One region of the Micromonospora sp. NPDC048839 genome, then DNA from elsewhere that is predicted to be linked to it. Evidence: predicted binding sites of a transcription regulator. Region 1 holds the regulator's gene; the other holds the start of a gene.

Region 1 (4,940 bases):
GGGATCACCCCGATCCGTACCTCGGTGAACGCGAACGTCGCCTCGTCGGCGCAGACCGCCAGGTCGGCGGCGGCGATCAGGCCCAGCCCACCGGCCCGCGCCGGCCCGCCCACCCGGGCCAGCACCGGCTTCGGGCACTCCCAGAGCGCCGCCAGCACGTCACCCAGCATCCCGGCGGGCACCGTGCCGCTGGCGTACGCCGCGGCGGTCTCCTTCAGGTCCGCGCCCGAGCAGAAGACCGGGCCGGTGTGGTCCAGCACGATCACCCGGACCGTCTCGTCGGCGACCGCGTCGCCCAGCCCGGCCAGCAGCTGGGTCATCAGGCCGGTGGAGAGCGCGTTGCGGTTGTGCGGGCTGTCCAGGGTGAGGGTGGTCACCCCACGGGCCGTGGCGACCCGCACGAGGACGTCGGGAGAGGTCATGCCGGGCACACTAGTGGCCATGCCCGGCCTCCTTCCAGATGGTGAGACCGTCCCCGTCGACGGATCGCTGCCCGCCACCGCCACCACCGCGGTCGGCGCGCGCGGCTTCGGCGTGTACGTGCACGTGCCGTTCTGTGCCAGCCGCTGCGGCTACTGCGACTTCAACACCTACACGGCGTCCGAGCTGGGCGGCGGTGCCAGCCGCGAGGGGTACGCCGACACCGTGCTGGCCGAGCTGGCGCTCGCCGCCCGGGTGCTCGGCGACAACCCGCCGCCCCGGGTCGACACCGTCTTCGTGGGCGGCGGCACGCCCACCCTGCTTCCCGCCGACGACCTGGCCCGCATCCTCGACGGCATCGACCGCACCTGGGGGCTGGCCGCCGACGTCGAGGTGACCACCGAGGCCAACCCGGAGTCGGTGACCCCGGAGTCGTTGAAGCTGCTGCGGTCCGCCGGCTACACCCGGATCTCGCTGGGCATGCAGTCCGCCTCCCCGGGGGTGCTGGCGATCCTGGACCGCAAACACAGCGCCGGCCGGGCCACCGCCGCCGCCCTGGAGGCCCGCGACGCCGGGTTCGAGCACGTCAACCTGGACCTGATCTACGGGACCCCGGGGGAGCGGCCCGAGGACTTCGCCGCCTCGCTGGAGCAGGTCGTGGCCGCCGGGGTGGACCACGTCAGCGCGTACGCCCTGATCGTCGAGGACGGCACCCGGCTCGCCGCCCGGATGCGGCGCGGCGAGCTGGCGTACCCCAGTGACGACGTGGCCGCGGACCGCTACCTGGCTGCGGAGGCCGCGCTCGACGCGGCCGGGCTCTCCTGGTACGAGGTCTCCAACTGGGCGCGCACCGACGACGCCCGGTGCCGGCACAACCTGCTCTACTGGACCGGCGCGGACTGGTGGGGGCTGGGGCCGGGGGCGCACAGCCACGTCGGCGGGGTGCGCTGGTGGAACGTCAAACACCCCACGGCGTACGCCCAGCGGCTGGCCGCGGGCGCGTCTCCCGGCCTGGCCCGGGAGGTGCTCACGGCCGACGAGGCGCACATGGAGGACGTGATGCTCCGGCTGCGGCTCGCCAGCGGCCTGCCGCTGGCGGTGCTCGACGCCACCGGGCGGGCCGGCGCCGAGCGGGCGCTGGCCGGCGGCCTGCTGGCCGCCGACGAGTACGCGGCCGGCCGGGCGGTGCTCACCCTGCGCGGGCGGCTGCTCGCCGACGCGGTCGTACGCGACCTGCTGCCCTGAGCCAGCCCCGCCGCCCCGGACCGGGGCAGCGGGGCACCGACCGGCCGGGGGAGCGGCCGGAGCGGGTCACTTGATGAAGCTGGCCGAGAGCGGGTAGCGGTAGAGCTGGCCCTCGTTGGCCTTGATGCCAGCGATGATGCCGAACACGGCGCCGAGGATGATGGCCGCCCCGACCCCGATGAAGCCGATCAGGATGCAGGACAGCACCCAGCCGATCAGGCCGACGACCGACCAGATGAGCTGGAAGTTGAGCGCCGCCGCGGCGTGCGCCCGCACCGTCGGGGACTGGTTGCCGCGGGCCAGCAGCGCCACCAGCGGGCCGATCCAGCCCAGCACCCCGCCGCTGAGGATCATCCCGGCGGCACCGCCGAAGTGCGCGACGAGCGCCCAGGTCTTGTCCTCGTTACTGGCGAAACCGCCACCGGGGCCGCCGTAGGCGCCGCCGGTCGGATATCCGCCAGCGGGGTAGCCACCGGGCGGCGGGTAGCCACCGGCCGGCGGATAGCCCCCCGCCGGAGGGTAGCCGCCCGACGGCGGTTGGTCACCGGTGGGCGGCGGATAGCCACCGGCCGGGGGATAGCCGCCCGGGCCAGGCGCCCCGGACAGTGGTGCGGTGGGTGGCTCGGCCGACGGGTACGAGCTGGGAGAGGTCGGCTCCGGCGGGTAGTTGCCGGGGTCACCCGCGCCGGGAGGGCGAGGAGGTTCAGTCATGGGTGTCACGGTAGGGGTCCGTGGCAACGCCGCACCAGTGGGCGGCCGTTGATCATCGCGCTGGCGGGTACGCCGACGTAGACTGGCACTCGTTACAGTCGAGTGCCAGGGCGGCCCGACCGGGGCCACGGTGCTGGCGGCCGACGTGCGACAGGAGGTGCGGAGGATGGGTCTCGACGACCGGAAACTCGCTGTGCTCCGCGCGATCGTCGAGGACTACGTCTCCACCCAGGAGCCCGTCGGCAGCAAGGCGCTGGTCGAGCGGCACCAGCTCGGGGTCTCCCCGGCCACAGTCCGCAACGACATGGCCGTGCTGGAGGAGGAGGGCTACATCCGGCAGCCGCACACAAGTGCCGGTCGGGTGCCCACCGACCGCGGCTACCGACTCTTCGTCGACAGGTTGTCCCGGGTCAAGCCGCTCAGCCCGGCCGAACGTCGGGCCATCGAACGCTTCCTGGTCGGCGCGGTCGACCTCGACGACGTGGTGCACCGCACAGTGCGGCTGCTCGCCCAGCTGACCCGGCAGGTGGCCGTCGTGCAGTACCCGAGCCTGGCCCGCTCCTCGGTGCGGCACCTGGAGCTGGTGCCGATCTCCACCACCCGGCTGATGCTCGTCATGATCGCCGACACCGGGCGCGTGGAGCAGCGGCTGGTGGAGCTGCCCGGGCCGGTCCCCGCCGACACCGTCACCGATCTGCGCCGGCTGGTCAACGAGAAGCTCGCCGGCGCGCGGCTGTCCGACACGCCGCCGTTGGTGCAGGCGCTCGTCGAGGAGGTGCCGTCCGAGCTGCGTCCGGCGATGACCACGCTCTCCACGGTGCTCCTGGAGACGCTCGTCGAGCGGCACGAGGAACGCATCGCGCTGGCCGGCACCGCCAACCTCACCCGGGGCGGCCTGCTCGACTTCCAGGGTTCGCTACGGCCGATCCTGGAGGCGCTGGAGGAGGAGGTCGTGCTCCTCAAGCTCATCGGTGAGACCGAGCCGAGCACGACCCGGGTGCTGATCGGCGACGAGAACGAGTTCGACAACCTGCGGGCCGCCTCGGTGGTCAGCACCGGGTACGGCCCGGGCGCCACGATCGTCGGCGGTCTGGGGGTGCTGGGTCCCACCCGGATGGACTACCCCGGCAATATCGCCACGGTGCGCGCCGTGGCACGCTACGTGGGCGAGTTGCTGGCCCAGAACTGATTGGTCAGGGCCGATGCGGCCGGCTGCGGCCGCCGACCGGCACAACGCGAGACGAACATGAGGACACGGAACGCAGTGGCCAGGGACTACTACGGCATTCTCGGTGTGAGCCGGGAAGCCTCCGATGACGAGATCAAGCGCGCCTACCGCAAGTTGGCGCGCCAGTTCCACCCGGACGTCAATCCGGACCCGGAGGCTCAGGAGAAGTTCAAGGACATCAACGCCGCGTACGAGGTCCTCTCGGACGACCGGAAGCGGCAGATCGTCGACCTGGGTGGCGACCCCCTCGCACCGGGCGGCGGTGGCGCCGGCGGCCCGGGTGGCCCCGGTGGTGCCGGTCCGTTCGTCGGTTTCCAGGACATCATGGATGCGTTCTTCGGTGGCGCGGCCGGTGGGGCGCGTGGCCCCCGTCCGCGGACCCGGCCGGGCGCCGACGCGATCCTGCGCCTCGAACTGGACCTGCACGAGACGGCGTTCGGCGTCGAGGCCCCGATCACCGTCGACACCGCCGTGCTCTGCACCACCTGCTCCGGCGCCGGCACGGCCGCCGGCACGCACCTGGCGACCTGCGAGGCGTGCGCCGGCCGGGGCGAGGTGCAGTCGGTGCAGCGCACCTTCCTCGGCCAGGTGGTCTCCGCCCGGCCGTGCACGGTGTGCCAGGGCTACGGCACCACCATCCCGCACCCCTGCCCGACCTGCGCCGGCGACGGCCGGGTGCGCACCCGCCGTTCGCTGACCGTCAAGATCCCGGCCGGTGTCGAGGACGGCATGCGGATTCGGCTGGCCCAGCAGGGCGAGGTTGGCCCGGGCGGCGGCACCGCCGGTGACCTCTACGTGGAGATCCACGAGCGGCCGCACGACGTCTACTCCCGCAAGGGCGACGACCTGCACTGCCGGGTCACCGTGCCGATGACCGCCGCGGCGCTCGGCACCCGCCTGACCATCAAGACCCTGGACAGCGAGGAGACGGTCGACGTCAAGGCCGGCACCCAACCGGCCAGCACGCTGCGACTGCGCGACCGGGGCGTGCCACACCTGCGCGGCACCGGGCGAGGCGACCTCTACGTACACCTCGACGTGCGGACCCCGACCAAGCTCGACCCCGACCAGGAGAAGATGCTGCGCGACTTCGCCAAGACCCGTGGTGAGGAGGTCGCCGAGTTATCCAAGCAGGGCGGCTTCTTCTCCCGGATGCGCGACGCGTTCAACGGGCACGCCTGAGGTGTCCGCGCCGCTGTTCCTGGTCGAGGCGCTGCCCACCGGTGACGCGTTGACCCTGGACGGCCCGGAGGGGCACCACGCCGCCACCGTGCAGCGGCTGCGGGTCGGCGAGGAGTTGCTGCTCGCCGACGGTCGGGGTGGCACGGCCGCCGCC
Region 2 (4,940 bases), on a different contig from region 1:
CGAATGCCAGTCGCCGGATCGCCAGCATGCCGAACAGTGCGGCGAACGCTGCGAGCAGCAGGCCGGTGCCGACCAGCAGTGCGATCTTGTCGGCGGTGCCGAAGAGGTCGATGGCGAGTTGCTTCAGCGACTCGGGAACAGCGTCGACGACCACCCCGCCGACCGCGACCAGGGGCGCCGACCGGGGGCCGGTCAGCACTGCCACCGGTTCGGCGATTCCGATCGCGACTGCGGCGGCGGTTACTCCGGCCAGCGCGGCGTACCGCCGCGACGTGGTGCTCATCGGCCCAGTGTGCGTGATCATCCTGCCCGGTAGCCAACAACGTCAGCGTTCGGTAATGACCTGAGCAGACGAACGGGGCGCACCGTCGTACGACGGTGCGCCCCGCGACAGGTGTCGCTACCGGGTCAGAAGCCCGGGCCGTGCTGGTGGCCGTGACCGTGGCCGTGGCCGCCGCCGGCGGCCGGCTCGGCCTGCTCCGGCTTCTCCACCACGAGGCTCTCCGTGGTGAGCAGCAGACCGGCGATCGAGGCGGCGTTGGTGACCGCGTTGCGGGTCACCTTCACCGGGTCGATGATGCCGGCCTTGACCAGGTCGACGTACTCGCCCTTGGCGGCGTCGAGGCCGTTGCCCCAGTCCAGGTCGGCGACCTTCTGCGTCACGACGTAACCGTCGTGACCGGCGTTCTGGGCGATCCAGCGCAGCGGCTCGACGAGCGCCTTGCGCACGACCGAGACGCCGACCTTCTCGTCACCGGTGAAGCCCAGGTCGTCGTCGAGGACCGAGCGGATCTGCACCAGGGCGGCGCCGCCGCCGGGCACAGTGCCCTCCTCGACCGCAGCCTTGGTCGCCGCGATGGCGTCCTCGATGCGGTGCTTGCGCTCCTTCATCTCGACCTCGGTGGCGGCGCCAGCCTTGATGACGGCGATGCCACCGGAGAGCTTGGCCAGCCGCTCGGCCAGCTTCTCCCGGTCCCAGTCGGAGTCGGAGGCCTCGATCTCCTTGCGGATCTGGGAGACCCGGTCGGCGACGTCGGCCTTCTGGCCACCGCCGTCGACGATCGTGGTGTTCTCCTTGTCGACCACGACGCGCCGGGCGGTGCCGAGCACCTCCAGGCCGACCTGGTCGATCTTGTAGCCCAGCTCCGGGGCGACCAGCTCGGCGCCCGTGGAGATCGCGATGTCCTGGAGCATCGCCTTGCGCCGGTCACCGAAGCCCGGGGCCTTGACCGCGCAGACCTTGAGGGTCTTGCGCAGCGAGTTGACCACCAGGGTGGAGAGCGCCTGGCCGTCCACGTCCTCGGCGATGATCAGCAGGGGCTTGCTGTTCTGCAGGACCTTCTCCAGCAGCGGCAGCAGTTCCTCGATCGCCGAGATCTTCTGGGTGGTGACCAGGATGTACGCGTCCTCGAGGACGGACTCCTGGCTCTCCAGGTCGGTGACGAAGTTCGGCGAGATGAAGCCCTTGTCGAACTGGAGACCCTCGGTCACGTCCAGCTCGGTCGTGAGCATGGAGCCTTCCTCGACGGTGATGACACCGTCGCGGCCGACCCGCTCCATCGCCTCGGCGATCAGGTCACCGATCGTGGCGTCCTGCGCGGAGATCGTCGCCACGTTCGCGATCGACTCCTTGCTGGTGACCTCGGCGGCACGGCCGAGCAGCGCCTCGGAGACCTTGGTGGCCGCCGCGTCGATGCCCCGCTTGAGGCCGGCCGGGTTGGTCCCGGCGGTCACGTTGCGCAGGCCCTCGCGAACCATCGCCTGGGCGAGCACGGTCGCGGTGGTGGTGCCGTCGCCGGCGACGTCGTTGGTCTTGGTCGCCACCTCCTTGACCAGCTGCGCGCCAAGGTTCTCGTACGGGTTGGTGAGCTCGATCTCCTTGGCGATGGTCACACCATCGTTGGTGATCGTCGGCGCACCGAATTTCTTGTCCAGGACGACGTTGCGCCCGCGCGGGCCGAGGGTGACCTTGACCGTGTCCGCGAGGGCGTTGACACCGTGCTCCAGCAGGTGCCGGGCGTCGTCCGAGAAGCTCAGGATCTTCGCCATAAATGTCCCTTCGAAGCGCCATTGCCCCGGCCCGGCGAGCCGGACCGGGGCAATGGCACTGATCGGTTGCTTACTTCTCGATGACCGCGAGGACGTCGCGGGCGGAGAGCACCAGGTACTCCTCGCCGGCGTACTTGACCTCGGTGCCGCCGTACTTCGAGTAGAGGACGGTGTCGCCGACCTGCACGTCAACCGGAACCCGGTTGCCGTTGTCGTCGACGCGCCCCGGGCCCACAGCGAGGACAGTGCCCTCCTGCGGCTTCTCCTTGGCGGTGTCGGGGATCACGATGCCCGACGCCGTGGTGGTCTCAGCCTCGTTCGCCTGGACCACGATGCGGTCCTCGAGCGGCTTGATCGCAACCTTGGTCGCGGTAGTCACGGGCATACCCTCCTGGGGTACTGGTTTCGTTGCTGGTCGGCGGGGCCAACCAGCGTCAATCTGCCTCATGCCACCGGGCGGGGCCGTCGTCGCGGGTGCCGGTCCGCCTGGCGTGCGCACCCGGGTCGCGAGACCCGGAAGCTGGCACCCTCAGGGTGAGAGTGCTAATCGCAGGTTATTCCGTGGCTAGCACTCCGTCAAGGAGAGTGCCAGCGAGTCGCGCCCCGCCAGCCCGGATTTCCGGGTCCACCCGGACAATGACCGGGTGGATCTCGATCAGCTGGCGGCGCTGCGTACCCCCGAGGGGTCGGCCGCGCTCACGGCGGCGGCCGGGCTGGCCGGCGGTGATCCGCTGGCCGCGGCGTCGGCCCTGCGCGCGGCCGGAGTGCCGCCGACGCTGGCCGCGGCGGCGCTCACCCAGGCCGAGTTGCGTCACCGGGCGGTCGGCAAGTTCGGTCCGGCCGCCGCCGGGATGTTCCTCACCCGCCCCGGGCTGGAGCAGGCCACCCGCCGGGTGGTCGCCGATCGTCGGGCCGCCCGGCTGCACGCGGCCGGCGTCCGCACCCTGGCCGACCTGGGCTGCGGCCTCGGCGCGGACGCGCTGGCCGCCGCCCGCGCCGGCATCAGGGTGTACGGCGTGGAGGCCGACCCGGTGACCGCCGCGATGGCCGCCGCGAACGCCGCGGCGGCCGGGCTGGACGAGTTGTTCACCGTCGAGTGCGGTGACGCCACCGCGTTCGACGTCTCCCGCGTCGACGGGGTCTTCTGCGATCCGGCCCGCCGCACCAGCGGCACTGGACGACGGATCTTCGACCCGCGCGCCTACTCGCCACCCTGGGATTTCGTGACCGGGCTGGCCGAGCGGGTGCCGCGCACCGTGGTCAAGGTGGCGCCGGGGCTGGACCACGCGCTCATCCCGGCCGGCGCGGAGGCGGAGTGGGTCGGCGTGGACGGCGACCTGGTCGAGGCCGCGCTCTGGTGCGGTGAGCTGGCGGAGGTGCCCCGCCGCGCCACGCTCTACCGGCAGCAGGGCGTCGAGGCTCGCCGCCACCAGCTGATCGGCTCGGGTGCCGACGAGGCGCCGGTCGGGCCGCCCCGGCGCTTCCTGTACGACCCGGACCCGGCGGTGGTCCGCGCGCACCTCGTCGCCGAACTGGCCGACGAACTGGATGCCACCCTCGGCGACCCGAGCATCGCCTACCTCTACGCCGACCGCCCGACCCGCACCCCGTACGCGCGCTGCCTGGAGATCACCGACGTGCTGCCGTTCTCGCTCAAGCGGCTGCGGGCACTGCTGCGCGAGCGCCGGGTGGGTCGGGTGGAGATCCTCAAGCGGGGTTCGGCGCTCACCCCGGAGCAGCTTCGGCGGGATCTGCGGCTGACCGGCGACGTTGCGGCGAGCCTGGTGCTCACCCGGGTCGCCGGGGCGCCGACCGTGCTGATCGGTCGGCCGGTGGACTAGCCTCGCCGGTGTGGCGGGACAGGGCACGCCGGCGACGGCACTGTTGGTCAAGCGCGGGGTCGCGCATCGCACCCACCCGTACCGGGTGTCGCCGGACGCCCCGAACTACGGCGCGCTGGTGGCGGCGGCGCTGGGCGTGGCACCGGAGCGGGTCTTCAAGTCGTTGGTGACCGAGGTCGACGGCGCGCTCACCGTGGCGGTCGTTCCGGTCACCGGCGAGTTGGATCTCAAGGCGCTCGCGGCGGCGGTCGGCGGCAAGCGGGCGGCGCTTGCCGACCGGACGGTCGCCGAGCGGGCCACCGGCTACGTACGCGGTGGGATCAGCCCGCTCGGGCAGCGCAAGCGACTGCCCACCGTGCTCGACGAGTCCGCGTTGGACCTTCCGACGATCTACGTCTCGGCTGGTCGGCGCGGTCTGCAACTCGAACTGGCCGCGGCGGATCTGGTGGCGCTCACCGACGCCCGCACCGCCCCGTTGCAGACGCGCTGACGACTCTCGTTACGTCGACTCCACGGTGGGATACCCGTGGAGTAACAGTCGCGTTGCTGAATTGTTATCGCTGCCAACAAACTGGGTACCTGCGCGGTCTTGTGGAGGCGGTGTGACGCGCAATACGTTGCCGGACACAACAAAAACAACACCTCCCCCACCCCCGAAAGGACCCTGCACATGCGTAAGGGGATCCTCACCATCGCCGCCGTGGGCCTGCTCACGACCGGCGGCTTGACGGCCTGTAGCGACGACTCCGGCACCGGCTCGGCCGACTCCAAAAAGACTCCCAAGATCGGCGTGATCCTCCCGGACAGCAAGTCCTCCCCCCGCTGGGAGACGGCCGACCGCCGCTTCCTGGAGGAGGCGTTCAAGACCGCCGGCGTCCAGTACGACATTCAGAACGCCCAGAACGACAAGGCCGCCTTCCAGACCATCGCCGACCAGATGATCACCAGTGGCGTCACCGCCCTCATGATCGTCAACCTGGACTCCGGCACCGGCAAGGCCGTGCTCGACAAGGCCAAGTCGCAGGGCGTCGCCACGATCGACTACGACCG

Evidence for each region. Region 1 encodes HrcA, which represses chaperone genes, less so after heat shock. Its sites were predicted from a motif close to GGTTNGCACNCTCNNNNNGAGNGTGCNAACC; they were not measured.
Region 2: groES (co-chaperone GroES) is a predicted target of HrcA. The motif match lies at 2,568-2,598, and genes of this name have one in related genera.

What each region holds. Positions count from the first base shown of each region.
Region 1 is NZ_JBEZGL010000026.1:33,537-38,476, reverse strand. It holds gene AB0C25_RS32750 (enoyl-CoA hydratase-related protein) at 1-422, opposite strand, end outside; gene hemW (radical SAM family heme chaperone HemW) at 442-1,665, shown strand; gene AB0C25_RS32740 (DUF4870 domain-containing protein) at 1,732-2,376, opposite strand; gene hrcA (heat-inducible transcriptional repressor HrcA) at 2,543-3,565, shown strand; gene dnaJ (molecular chaperone DnaJ) at 3,641-4,786, shown strand; gene AB0C25_RS32725 (16S rRNA (uracil(1498)-N(3))-methyltransferase) at 4,788-4,940, shown strand, end outside.
Region 2 is NZ_JBEZGL010000032.1:36,656-41,595, reverse strand. It holds gene AB0C25_RS35195 (molybdopterin-dependent oxidoreductase) at 1-283, opposite strand, end outside; gene groL (chaperonin GroEL) at 409-2,049, opposite strand; gene groES (co-chaperone GroES) at 2,120-2,434, opposite strand; gene AB0C25_RS35180 (methyltransferase domain-containing protein) at 2,694-3,890, shown strand; gene ybaK (Cys-tRNA(Pro) deacylase) at 3,901-4,380, shown strand; gene AB0C25_RS35170 (substrate-binding domain-containing protein) at 4,561-4,940, shown strand, end outside.